DNA from 3 places in the Paenibacillus sp. BT-177 genome. Region 3 is predicted to be linked to each of the others. Evidence: riboswitches for the same ligand, from Rfam matches in the RefSeq annotation. Region 3 holds a riboswitch; each other region holds the start of a gene.
What was found. Region 3 has a riboswitch for cobalamin ahead of OIU26_RS12640 (ABC transporter substrate-binding protein). Riboswitches for the same ligand answer to the same signal wherever they lie in the genome.
Positions count from the first base shown of each region.

Region 1: it holds a riboswitch for cobalamin, as region 3 does, so the genes downstream of both, metE (5-methyltetrahydropteroyltriglutamate--homocysteine S-methyltransferase) here and OIU26_RS12640 (ABC transporter substrate-binding protein) in region 3, are expected to answer to the same signal.
Region 2: it holds a riboswitch for cobalamin, as region 3 does, so the genes downstream of both, OIU26_RS07500 (cobalamin-binding protein) here and OIU26_RS12640 (ABC transporter substrate-binding protein) in region 3, are expected to answer to the same signal.

Region 1 covers NZ_JAOYTP010000003.1:294,957-298,236, forward strand. Annotated here, with positions in the region: gene OIU26_RS11765 (anaerobic ribonucleoside triphosphate reductase) at 1-507, shown strand, start outside; gene nrdG (anaerobic ribonucleoside-triphosphate reductase activating protein) at 504-1,001, shown strand; cobalamin riboswitch at 1,190-1,385, shown strand; gene metE (5-methyltetrahydropteroyltriglutamate--homocysteine S-methyltransferase) at 1,544-3,280, shown strand, end outside.
Region 2 covers NZ_JAOYTP010000002.1:285,057-288,336, reverse strand. Annotated here, with positions in the region: gene cbiB (adenosylcobinamide-phosphate synthase CbiB) at 1-494, shown strand, start outside; gene OIU26_RS07505 (histidine phosphatase family protein) at 509-1,261, shown strand; cobalamin riboswitch at 1,358-1,572, shown strand; gene OIU26_RS07500 (cobalamin-binding protein) at 1,781-2,788, shown strand; gene OIU26_RS07495 (FecCD family ABC transporter permease) at 2,785-3,280, shown strand, end outside.
Region 3 covers NZ_JAOYTP010000003.1:488,920-492,199, forward strand. Annotated here, with positions in the region: gene nikB (nickel ABC transporter permease) at 1-83, opposite strand, end outside; gene OIU26_RS12640 (ABC transporter substrate-binding protein) at 99-1,682, opposite strand; cobalamin riboswitch at 1,902-2,105, opposite strand; gene OIU26_RS12645 (nucleobase:cation symporter-2 family protein) at 2,873-3,280, opposite strand, start outside.

The sequences.
Region 1 (3,280 bases), 190 kb from region 3:
CTTAATATTACACTGTTCGCGACGCCTGCCGAAGGTCTGTCAGGCAAGTTTACATTGCTGGATCAACGTGACTTCGGAATTATCCCTGAGGTCAATGACCGGGAATATTACACGAATTCCTTCCACATTCCGGTGTATTACAAGCTCCCCGCTGCTCGTAAAATCAGCTTGGAGGCTCCGTTCCATAATCTATGTAATGCGGGTGCAATTTCATACATTGAGCTGGACGGTAATGCGCGAAATAACCCGGATGCGTTTCTTAAAATTGTTCAGTACGCGCTGCAGCAGAACATTGGCTACTTCTCCATCAACCATCCGGTGGATCGTTGTACGGAATGCGGCTATGAAGGGATTATCGGGACAAGCTGTCCTCAATGCGGCACAGATGAGGAACACACGCATTTTCAGCGTTTACGTCGGGTAACCGGATATCTGACAGGAGATTATACCGTTCGTTTTAATGCTGCCAAGCAAGCCGAAGTTCGCGACCGGGTGAAGCATAAGTGAATTTGTGCGGCTATATTCCAGAATCTCTGAATGAAGGATACGGCCTGCGCACCGTTGTATTCATTAGCGGTTGCCGCCATGCCTGTCCCGGCTGTTTTAATCCAGCTTCGTGGAACTTCCGCGCAGGGGAGCCATTCACGCCTGAGCGTCAACAGGAGGTTATCCGTGATATCATGGATAACCCGCTGTTGGACGGACTGACTCTCTGCGGGGGAGACCCTTTTTTCTCAGCAGCAGAATGCTCGCAATTTGTACGTAACTTCCGCGCGGCTTGTCCCGACCGAACCGTATGGGCCTACACGGGCTTTGTTTACGAAGATCTGCTCATGGATCAGGAACGACAGGAGCTAGCGTTTTTGTGTGACGTGATTGTAGATGGCCGTTTTGTTGAACAGCAAAAGGATCTGACCCTCCCCTTTCGAGGTAGTCGTAATCAACGTCTGGTAGATGTGAGAGCCAGTATTCAGGCAGGTTACACCGTTTCATTGGCTTAAAGGCGATGTTCTACTTAGCAAGATGATATATCAAAGACAAGTCCCCACGATGGGGTGGGCTTGTCTTTTTTGCATATAACTAACAGATTCCACTCCAGTTTCTATTACTGTTTCTATTGCACATCCTGTGAGTTTCACTTATGATGGTGAACAAGTATACGAGTGCATAATTATTCGTCATACCTTAATCGCATAGCTTGGAAATAGGTGTCTGTTCTATTCAGATCAGACTTAAAAGGGAAGCCGGTGCAAATCCGGGACGGTCCCGCCACTGTAAACGGGGAATGTTCAGCTACTCATACACCCACTGGTCCACAGACCGGGAAGGGATGCTGAACGTCATGATCCGTAAGTCAGGAGACCTGCCTATTTTAACAACATCGCAGTACCTACGGAAGATAGGGAGGTGTTAAGAGCAGTCGCCGTATTTTTGAATTTTAATCGCGAAGGCATTCTTTCCCCTACTTATTTTTAGCCTTGGGGACAGAATGCCTTTTTTGGTACGTAAAAATAAACTGGCTACCAGTTAGGAGGAAACCTACATGTCCATTAACGAACGATCTGCATTGTCGGGTTTGATTAGCAGTAATCTGGGTTATCCGCGTATCGGTGGGAACCGGGAATGGAAGAAAGCACTGGAGCGCTTCTGGCAGGGTAGTGTTGACGAAAGCGAACTGCATAGTGAGATGAAAAGATTGCGTCTGGAGCATCTGAGCAAGCAACGTGACAAAGGGATTGATCGCATTCCTGTCGGAGACTTCTCCTATTACGATCACGTGCTGGACACATCCGTGATGTTCGGTCTCGTACCCGAACGCTTCAACTATCGTTCTACAGGTCCGGTTCCTCTGTCTGTGTATTTCGGGATCGCACGTGGGCAGAAGGGAGCTACTGCCAGTGAAATGACCAAATGGATGAATACCAATTACCACTACATCGTTCCCGAATTGGCAAATGCGGCTCCGGTGCTCACTGAAAATAAACCCTTACTGGCTTATCGTGAAGCAAAACAGGAGCTAGGCATTGACGGTAAACCGGTTCTCATCGGTCCCTATTCATTTGTTGTTTTATCCAAAGGCTATGATCGTAAGGATCTGGCTTCTATTATACGAACCTTCCTGCCTTTATACGCTCGAGTCTTGTCAGAGCTAGCAGCAGAAGGCGTTCAATGGGTCCAAATCGATGAACCTGTCCTGACCACCTCATTCCCGGCAGAGGATCTAGATATTATTCAGGAGGTCTATGAAGCTTTGACCCAAGCTGCACCCTCGTTGAACATCATGCTGCAAACCTACTTTGGCAGCCTGGATCATTATGAGCGTCTGACTGAACTTCCGGTACAGGGACTGGGTCTTGATTTTGTATACGATGATGGCGAAAATCTTCAGCATATATGCCAGCATGGCTTCCCTAAAGGAAAAACGCTGGGTGCTGGTGTCATTGACGGACGCAATATCTGGCGCAGCGACCTGAATGCCGTGGCTGCGCTGTTGGACCAGTTAGCAGAACAGACCACTGCCGCACAGCTTATCGTACAGCCATCGTGCAGTCTGCTACATGTGCCGGTCAGTCTGGAAGCAGAGCACAAGCTGGACCGAGAACTGGTGCATGCACTAGCCTTTGCCGATGAAAAGCTGGATGAAGTCGCAGTCTTGACGGCTGCACTTGGTAAGCACGATCCATCCGCACTTGCCAAGCTTGAGCAAAGTTCGGATGCGGTAGCCCGCTTCAACCGCTCCGCGGCAAGGGTACAGACAGCTGCCGATTTGGCCGACCTGCTAACAAAAGAGCCACTATCACGCAGCGTTCCTTTCGCCGAGCGCCGGGTGATTCAGCAAAATAGGCTGAAGTTGCCCCCACTGCCTACGACGACCATCGGCAGTTTCCCGCAAACTGCTGAGGTCCGCAAGGCCCGTCTGCACTATCGCAAAGGAGAATGGTCTGCCGAGCAATATCGGACATTCATCCAACAGCAGATCAAGGAATGGATTGATATCCAAGAGGACATTGGCATAGATGTGCTTGTACATGGGGAATTTGAACGGACCGACATGGTTGAATTTTTTGGCGAAAAGCTGAAAGGCTTTGCTTTTACACAAAACGGGTGGGTGCAGTCCTACGGCTCCCGCTGTGTTAAACCGCCGATCATTTACGGAGATGTGTCGTTCGATCAACCTATGACCGTGGAAGAGACGGCATTTGCTCAGTCGTTAACCTCCAAGCCAGTTAAAGGGATGCTTACAGGCCCTGTGACCATTTTGAACTGGTCCTTTGAACGT
Region 2 (3,280 bases), on a different contig from region 3:
CGCTTTTTTATGCCCTGATCGGGGGAGCACCCTTGGCACTGGCATATCGTGCCGTAAACACGCTCGATTCAATGGTTGGCTACAAAAATGAAAAGTACCTGCATTTAGGCTGGGCCTCGGCACGGCTGGATGATGTAGCTAACTACATTCCGGCTCGCATGACAGCAGTTATGCTAGTGATAGCGTCGTGGTTGTATCGGCTGGATGCTGCAAGAAGCTGGCGGACAATCAAGCGGGATGCCCGTCTGCATCCAAGCCCAAATAGCGGATTTCCCGAATCAGCGGTGGCAGGTGCCCTAGGGATTCGTCTCGGTGGCTATAATGTGTATCACGGCATACGCTCCTTTCGGGCATATATGGGCGAAGGGATACGACCGCTGGAGTCGAAGGATATCCGGCATACGATCCGGCTGATGTTCGCCGTATCCACTATGTTTGTAGGATTGTGTTTGATGGGAGCCGCAGGGTGTTTTGCCTTGGGATGGATGCAGTGAGGAGTGACACGATTTTGAAACAAGATACAGAAGGAAAAAGAGTGCGAGAAAGTGCACCAAGTCCGAACTCACAACAGGTTAGTAAGCCGAATGATGCTAAAGAAGATCTGCAGTGGGACATGGAGCTCGTGCTAGTTCGTCATGGCACAACCTTATGGAATAAGGAACGTCGATATCTGGGACATGCCGACTTGGGTTTACTGTCGGGAGCAGAGCAGGAGTTAAAGACTTTACAGAAAAAATTGCAGGGACATTCCTTTGCTCGAATCTATTGCAGCGACTTAATGCGATGTCGCCAGACCTTGCAGATCATTTTGCCGGAGTCTGCATTGACGTCTGAATGTTCCCTCTCTGCTATGCCTCCTATCATGGAACCACGTCTGCGAGAACTTCACTTTGGTGAGTGGGATGGAAAAACGTATGACATGCTTAAGGATGTGGCGTTGTATCGCGCTTGGATTGATGAGCCGCAACAATTCACCCCACCTGGAGGAGAGCCTTGGATTCATTTTGTGAATCGTCTGCGTGAATTCCTAGACTCTCTGTTTGCGTGGCGCATTGCTTTGGAGGTTCAGCCAATGGAGTCGAATGCTGCGCCGCCCTCTGTTTTGATTGTCACGCATGGTGGTGTAATTCGTCAGTTGGCTTGTATGCTTATGCCTGGACATGATTTTTGGAGTCTGAATCCGAAGCCGGGAGAAGCATTTAGGATTCAGTTAAGGTTGATAGGACCGCACAATTGTATAGCAAGATTGCTTTCTCATTAGGTTAAACAAGGCGAATAAAGCGACTGTTTGGGTTGTAAGCTAACTCTTTTTAACCTATAATCATCAAGTAAAAGAACGGCTTGACTACCACTACATCAAATATCCAGCAGACGAGGTCGGCGCCATGTGAGGAACTTGCTTTCCTTTATTGCGCTATTAAAAGGGAAGTCGGTGTGAGTCCGACGCGGTCCCGCCACTGTAAATGGAAACATGCTCATTAGCCCTGTTTTATGTGCCGCCAAGCATATGAAAGAATATCAGGACATGCATTTTCCATAAGTCAGGATACCTGCCCGTCCGCCTGTCACCATAATCCTTCGAGGAAAGGATGACGTGTTCGCAGTGACTGTCCATGCGGAAAGAAGCTGCCCGCCTGCGCACGATCTGTGCTAACGTGACCCCTGTGTCCTGATATGAGGATGCGGGGGTTTTTGATAGGAAAAGAAGGCTGGAATGAGAAAATATCGGATGAAGTTCAAGTAACGCTCTTAACGATTTATGTATGAAGGGGTGCAAATCATGGCAGGAAAAAAAATAAAGGTATGGACTACAGGTCTATTGGCGCTGATATTGGCAGTTGGGCTGAGTGCATGTGGCGCGAATGGAAAAAATGCAGAAAATAAAGAGGGCCAAGCTTCTTCACAGCAGCCGGGACAGACCGTAACCGCACAAGTGCCTCCGGGTAAAACGGTTTACCCGCTAACGCTTAAGGATGCAACAGGACAGGAATTTACATTTAAAAAAGCACCGGATAAGATCGTTTCCGTCTCCCCGGCAGAAACCGAGGCGCTGTTCGCTATCGGACTGGATAAGGAAATTGTTGGTGTATCCGACTACTCTGATTACCCGGAGGCAGCTACGAAAAAGCCTAAAATGGGCGGTATTATGAAACCGAACGAAGAGGCGATCATTGCTGCGAACCCGGAAGTTGTTTTTGCAGGGATTTCACTTAGTGAACAGGCTGCGACTAAGCTGCGTGATATGGGAATTATGATTTTTAAAACAGAACCGAAAACAGTTGAAGATGTCATAGCTAACATCGAATTGTATGGGAAAATCACCGATCACCAGAAAGAAGCGAGAGCGGTGACTGACAAGATGAGAGCAGATGTAGCAGAAGTGAAAGAAGGAGTTAAAAATATCGGCAAAGGGCAGAAGCTGCGGGTATACGTCGAATTTTCACCAGGCTGGACAGTGGGTAAGGGCGAATTTATGGATGAACTGATCACATTGGCGGGCGGCGAAAACGTGGGTGCCACGCAGAAGGGCTGGTACCAAATCAGTGAGGAAAATATTATAGCTGCCAACCCTGACGTGATTTTGTACAGCAAAAGTGTGAAGGATGATAAAACAGGCCAGACCCTCGGCGATATCATAAAAGCTCGCAGTGGATGGGATCAAATATCGGCTGTTCGTAACCATCGTGTATTTGCCGTGGATGATAATTTGATTAGCCGTCCAGGTCCACGCGTAACAGAAGGGCTCAAGGAAGTGGCCAAGGGCGTGTACCCTGAAATTTTCAAATGAACCGTAGACTGATCGGTTTTGGGGGGACAGGTCTTGTCTTGCTGCTGCTGACGCTGCTACTCTGTCTTGGCATCGGCTCGGTCAGTCTTCCGGTCAGCCAGATCACAGGTATTTTGATCAACCACCTACCGTGGTTAGGTGATACGTTTACACCGGATTGGAATACATCCTCAGAGCAAATCATTTTAAAGGTCAGATTGCCACGGGTGTTACTGGGAATGTTGGTTGGAGCAGCGCTGGCGCTGGCGGGAGCCGGATTTCAGGGTGTGTTGCGTAATCCCTTGGCTGATCCGTATACCCTTGGGGTATCCTCGGGAGCTTCGGTCGGAGCAGCAGTACTGATTTATTGGGGGCTTCAATTTTCATTTGTGGGTATATGGACGCTTCCGCTAGTTGCATTTATAACCGGCATGCTGACGCTGTGGATGGTGTTGACGTTGGCGCGTGAAGGTGGGAAAATTCCGACCCAAAGCCTCATTTTATCAGGTGTGG
Region 3 (3,280 bases):
CTCATCAGTACAAAAGTCAGCGTGGATACAACGAATACAATGATGGGCAGCTGCGCCACACGTTCCAGTATAAAACGAATCATAGGATACGTAGCCCGTTATTCCGCAATATCAGATTGCGCTGTAATGTAGTAATACTCGATCGGATGCGGCGTAAAGCCCTCTACCCCTTTTTTCACGCCAAACACATTGTCAGGGTGTACAATGAACGACTGCGGCAAGTCTGTATTGATGATATCCAGCGCTTGCAGTGTTACCGCATTACGCTGTGCGGTATCCTTTGCCAACTTCAGGCTGTGAAGAATATCCTCCAGCGGTTTGGAAGCATAACGGCTTACATTAGCTTCACTTGTAGAGGAGTAGAACATGTCCATAAAATACTGCGGTTCTCCTGTATGGGCCGTGAGCATGCTGTACATAGCAAAATCCCAATCGTTTTTGGTCAACGCCTCGTCGATATTTTCCACCTTGCGAATCTTGACCTGGATTCCCTCATTCAGCAACTGGCTCTGAATAACCTCAGCCATGACGGATAGCTCCGGACGCTGAGGGAAGGTCAGCAGCGTAACCTCGAATGGCTTGCCCTGCTTGGACCATGTGCCTTGGGCATCCTTCTGCCAGCCATCCTTCGTCAACAACTGCTCTGTCGTTCCGTTCAATGCTTTACGCTCAATCTTACCGAAGGGAAGAATACTCGGAAACGGGCTGCTTGCTTCCGTACCGAAGCCCCTCATGACGGCGCTCACAATGGATGCGCGCGGAATCAGACTGTCCACCACCTTACGGTTGGTCGCATCCTTGAACACAGGCGATTCCATGTTGTACACAATCATATGGGTACGCAAGGACGGAGCCGACAGCACTTGTAGCTTGTCGTTCTTTTTTAGTACCTCTGCGTTATCTACCGGAATATCCGTCGCTACATCCACCTCACCGGATTGTAACGCCATCAGGCGCGAATTACCGTCCGTAATGAATTCCATCGTTGCTTCAGCCAGTCGTGCCTTTTCGCCCCAATATCCGTCATAACGCTCTACGACCAAGGATTGATCCTTGTTAAAGGCTTTGATTTTAAAAGCACCTGTCATTGCAGGGTAGCTCTGCTCATCTTTCATGGATGCCACATCCAGCACGATCGTTGACGGATCAGCCAGATTGGATGCCAGCGCTGCATTCGGCTGGTTTGTCGTGATTTTCAGCGTCAGCGGGCCATTTACATCAATGGACTTCACATCCAGTAAATCCTTCGCCAGGTGACTTTTCTCGATAGAGCGCAGCAAAGATGCTTTTACGCTTGCTGCATCCATACTCTTTCCATCATGAAAAGTGACCCTATCCTGCAAGCTGAACGTCCACACGTTAGGACTGTCGTGCTTCCATTCCTTGGCTAGCCAAGCCACAGGCTCCAACTTTTCATTCAAACGAATGAGTGTCTCACCGGCACCGGAACGCATCACATCCCAGCTATTGTCTCCATGCGGATCGACGCCTGACGGTTTCCACGTATACGCCATCACCAGCTTTTTACCTGCTGGAGTCTGTTGTGCAGGCGTATTCTCACCCTTGCCTGAGCTATCCTCCGTCTTCGTGGCTGTGCCGCATCCCGAAAGAGCCATAACTGCCATCAGCAGCAGCAATCCTGTACATATGAACCATGAACGCCTATTACGATTGCCTATCATCCCACATGTCCTCCTCTATCTTGTAAAATATCGTATAAACCTAACGCAAAACGCGAAAAAAGCATTCCCAACCACTTGACCAGCAGTCAGAAATGCTTTCATTATAAAATGTCAAAACTCACCTCAAAGCCAACTCCAAAAACATAGAAGGGATCAGATCGGTTTCAGACATTCCGTATGCAGCACGCCTAACCACCTCCCCAGCATCCCGTGGGTCTGACAGTGATGTCAAAACAGGCAGGTCTCCTGACTCCAGGCTTATCTTTCAGGCCTTCCCGGTTCCTCACAGTTCCAGTGGCTATTCTGAAAGCTCCAGCAGTACCCTGCTGATGCCTGTATACAGTGGCGGGTCCGTGTCGGAATCTACCGAACTTCCCTTTTAAGTGAACACGCTCAACAACTATCTACATCGTCTCAACAAAACCTCGTACATAGAGTTGTCCCGTTCACACCTGTTTTCTTCCTTTATTCCTTTTTATTACGATTTAGGATTATCTTATTTTGTTGCTACTGGCTTGTCAACAAATGTTGCGTAATAATTTAAATTTGAACGATATAGTGTGAATCAAGACCATGGCTCTTCATTGCTTGCGCGCAATTGAGGGTATGTCTTAACGTTGCGTGCACGCAATTCACGTGCTAAAATTAGGTATAGAGATACCCACCGTATCCGTATACTAAAAAGAGCCTTCGCCGCTCCAACGGCAAAGACTCTTAGGACTTGAAGGGCTGTGGATCACCACGGCGCGCTAAATGCTTAGCTAAACCCACCGTTAGGCGCCTAACCTAATTACGCGGTGGGTTTTCGCTTGTTCCGAAATTTCCGACGCAGCCATCGATAAAGCTTACGAATACTAAACACCAGGCTTAGTAACGTAACCATCCAACGTAGCACATCGTAACACGACACAAGGTTGACCATCGGCTTCACCCCCTTTCGGGAAGCTGCGCCATGGTCCGAAAACATCCACCACTATTCAAAGTCCATAAGGTAGATTATACCACTCCTTCACCTACTACTCTAGCAAACTTTTCTAGTAGGTTCTCAATCCCCCATTTTCATACAAGAAGGGTGTTTATCAATAACTTCATGCTGCTTAATAAATAACTCGCTCTGGGTAACCCCATGCCAAACAGCCGGAAAAGAGGCTACCCCCTCTCTCCGGCTGTTTTGGTTTATTTCCTATTCATCAAACCTTCTGTGGAACCTCCGAGACATTTACACCTTTGACCGATTCACCCTGTTTTCTTGCCAAAACGATGTTCAAGACAATTGCCGTAATCGAGCCCGATACAATACCATTTTGCAGCAGCATTTTGGCAAAGCTAGGCAGTTGGTCAAACATTTGCGGCAGAACAGCTGAGCCTAGGCCTACAGCAATACTGCATGCTGCGATCAGCAGATTGCTTTCCTTCCGCAGATCTACTTCTGACAAAATAGACATACCTGATGCAGCAACCGAACCAAACATGACGATCATCGCCCCACCCAGCACAGCGTTAGGAATCACTGTCGTCAAAGCAGCCAGCTTAGGCAGCAAACCGAGAACGACCATAATGCCGCCCGCAGCAAAAATAACGTTACGCGATTTGACGCG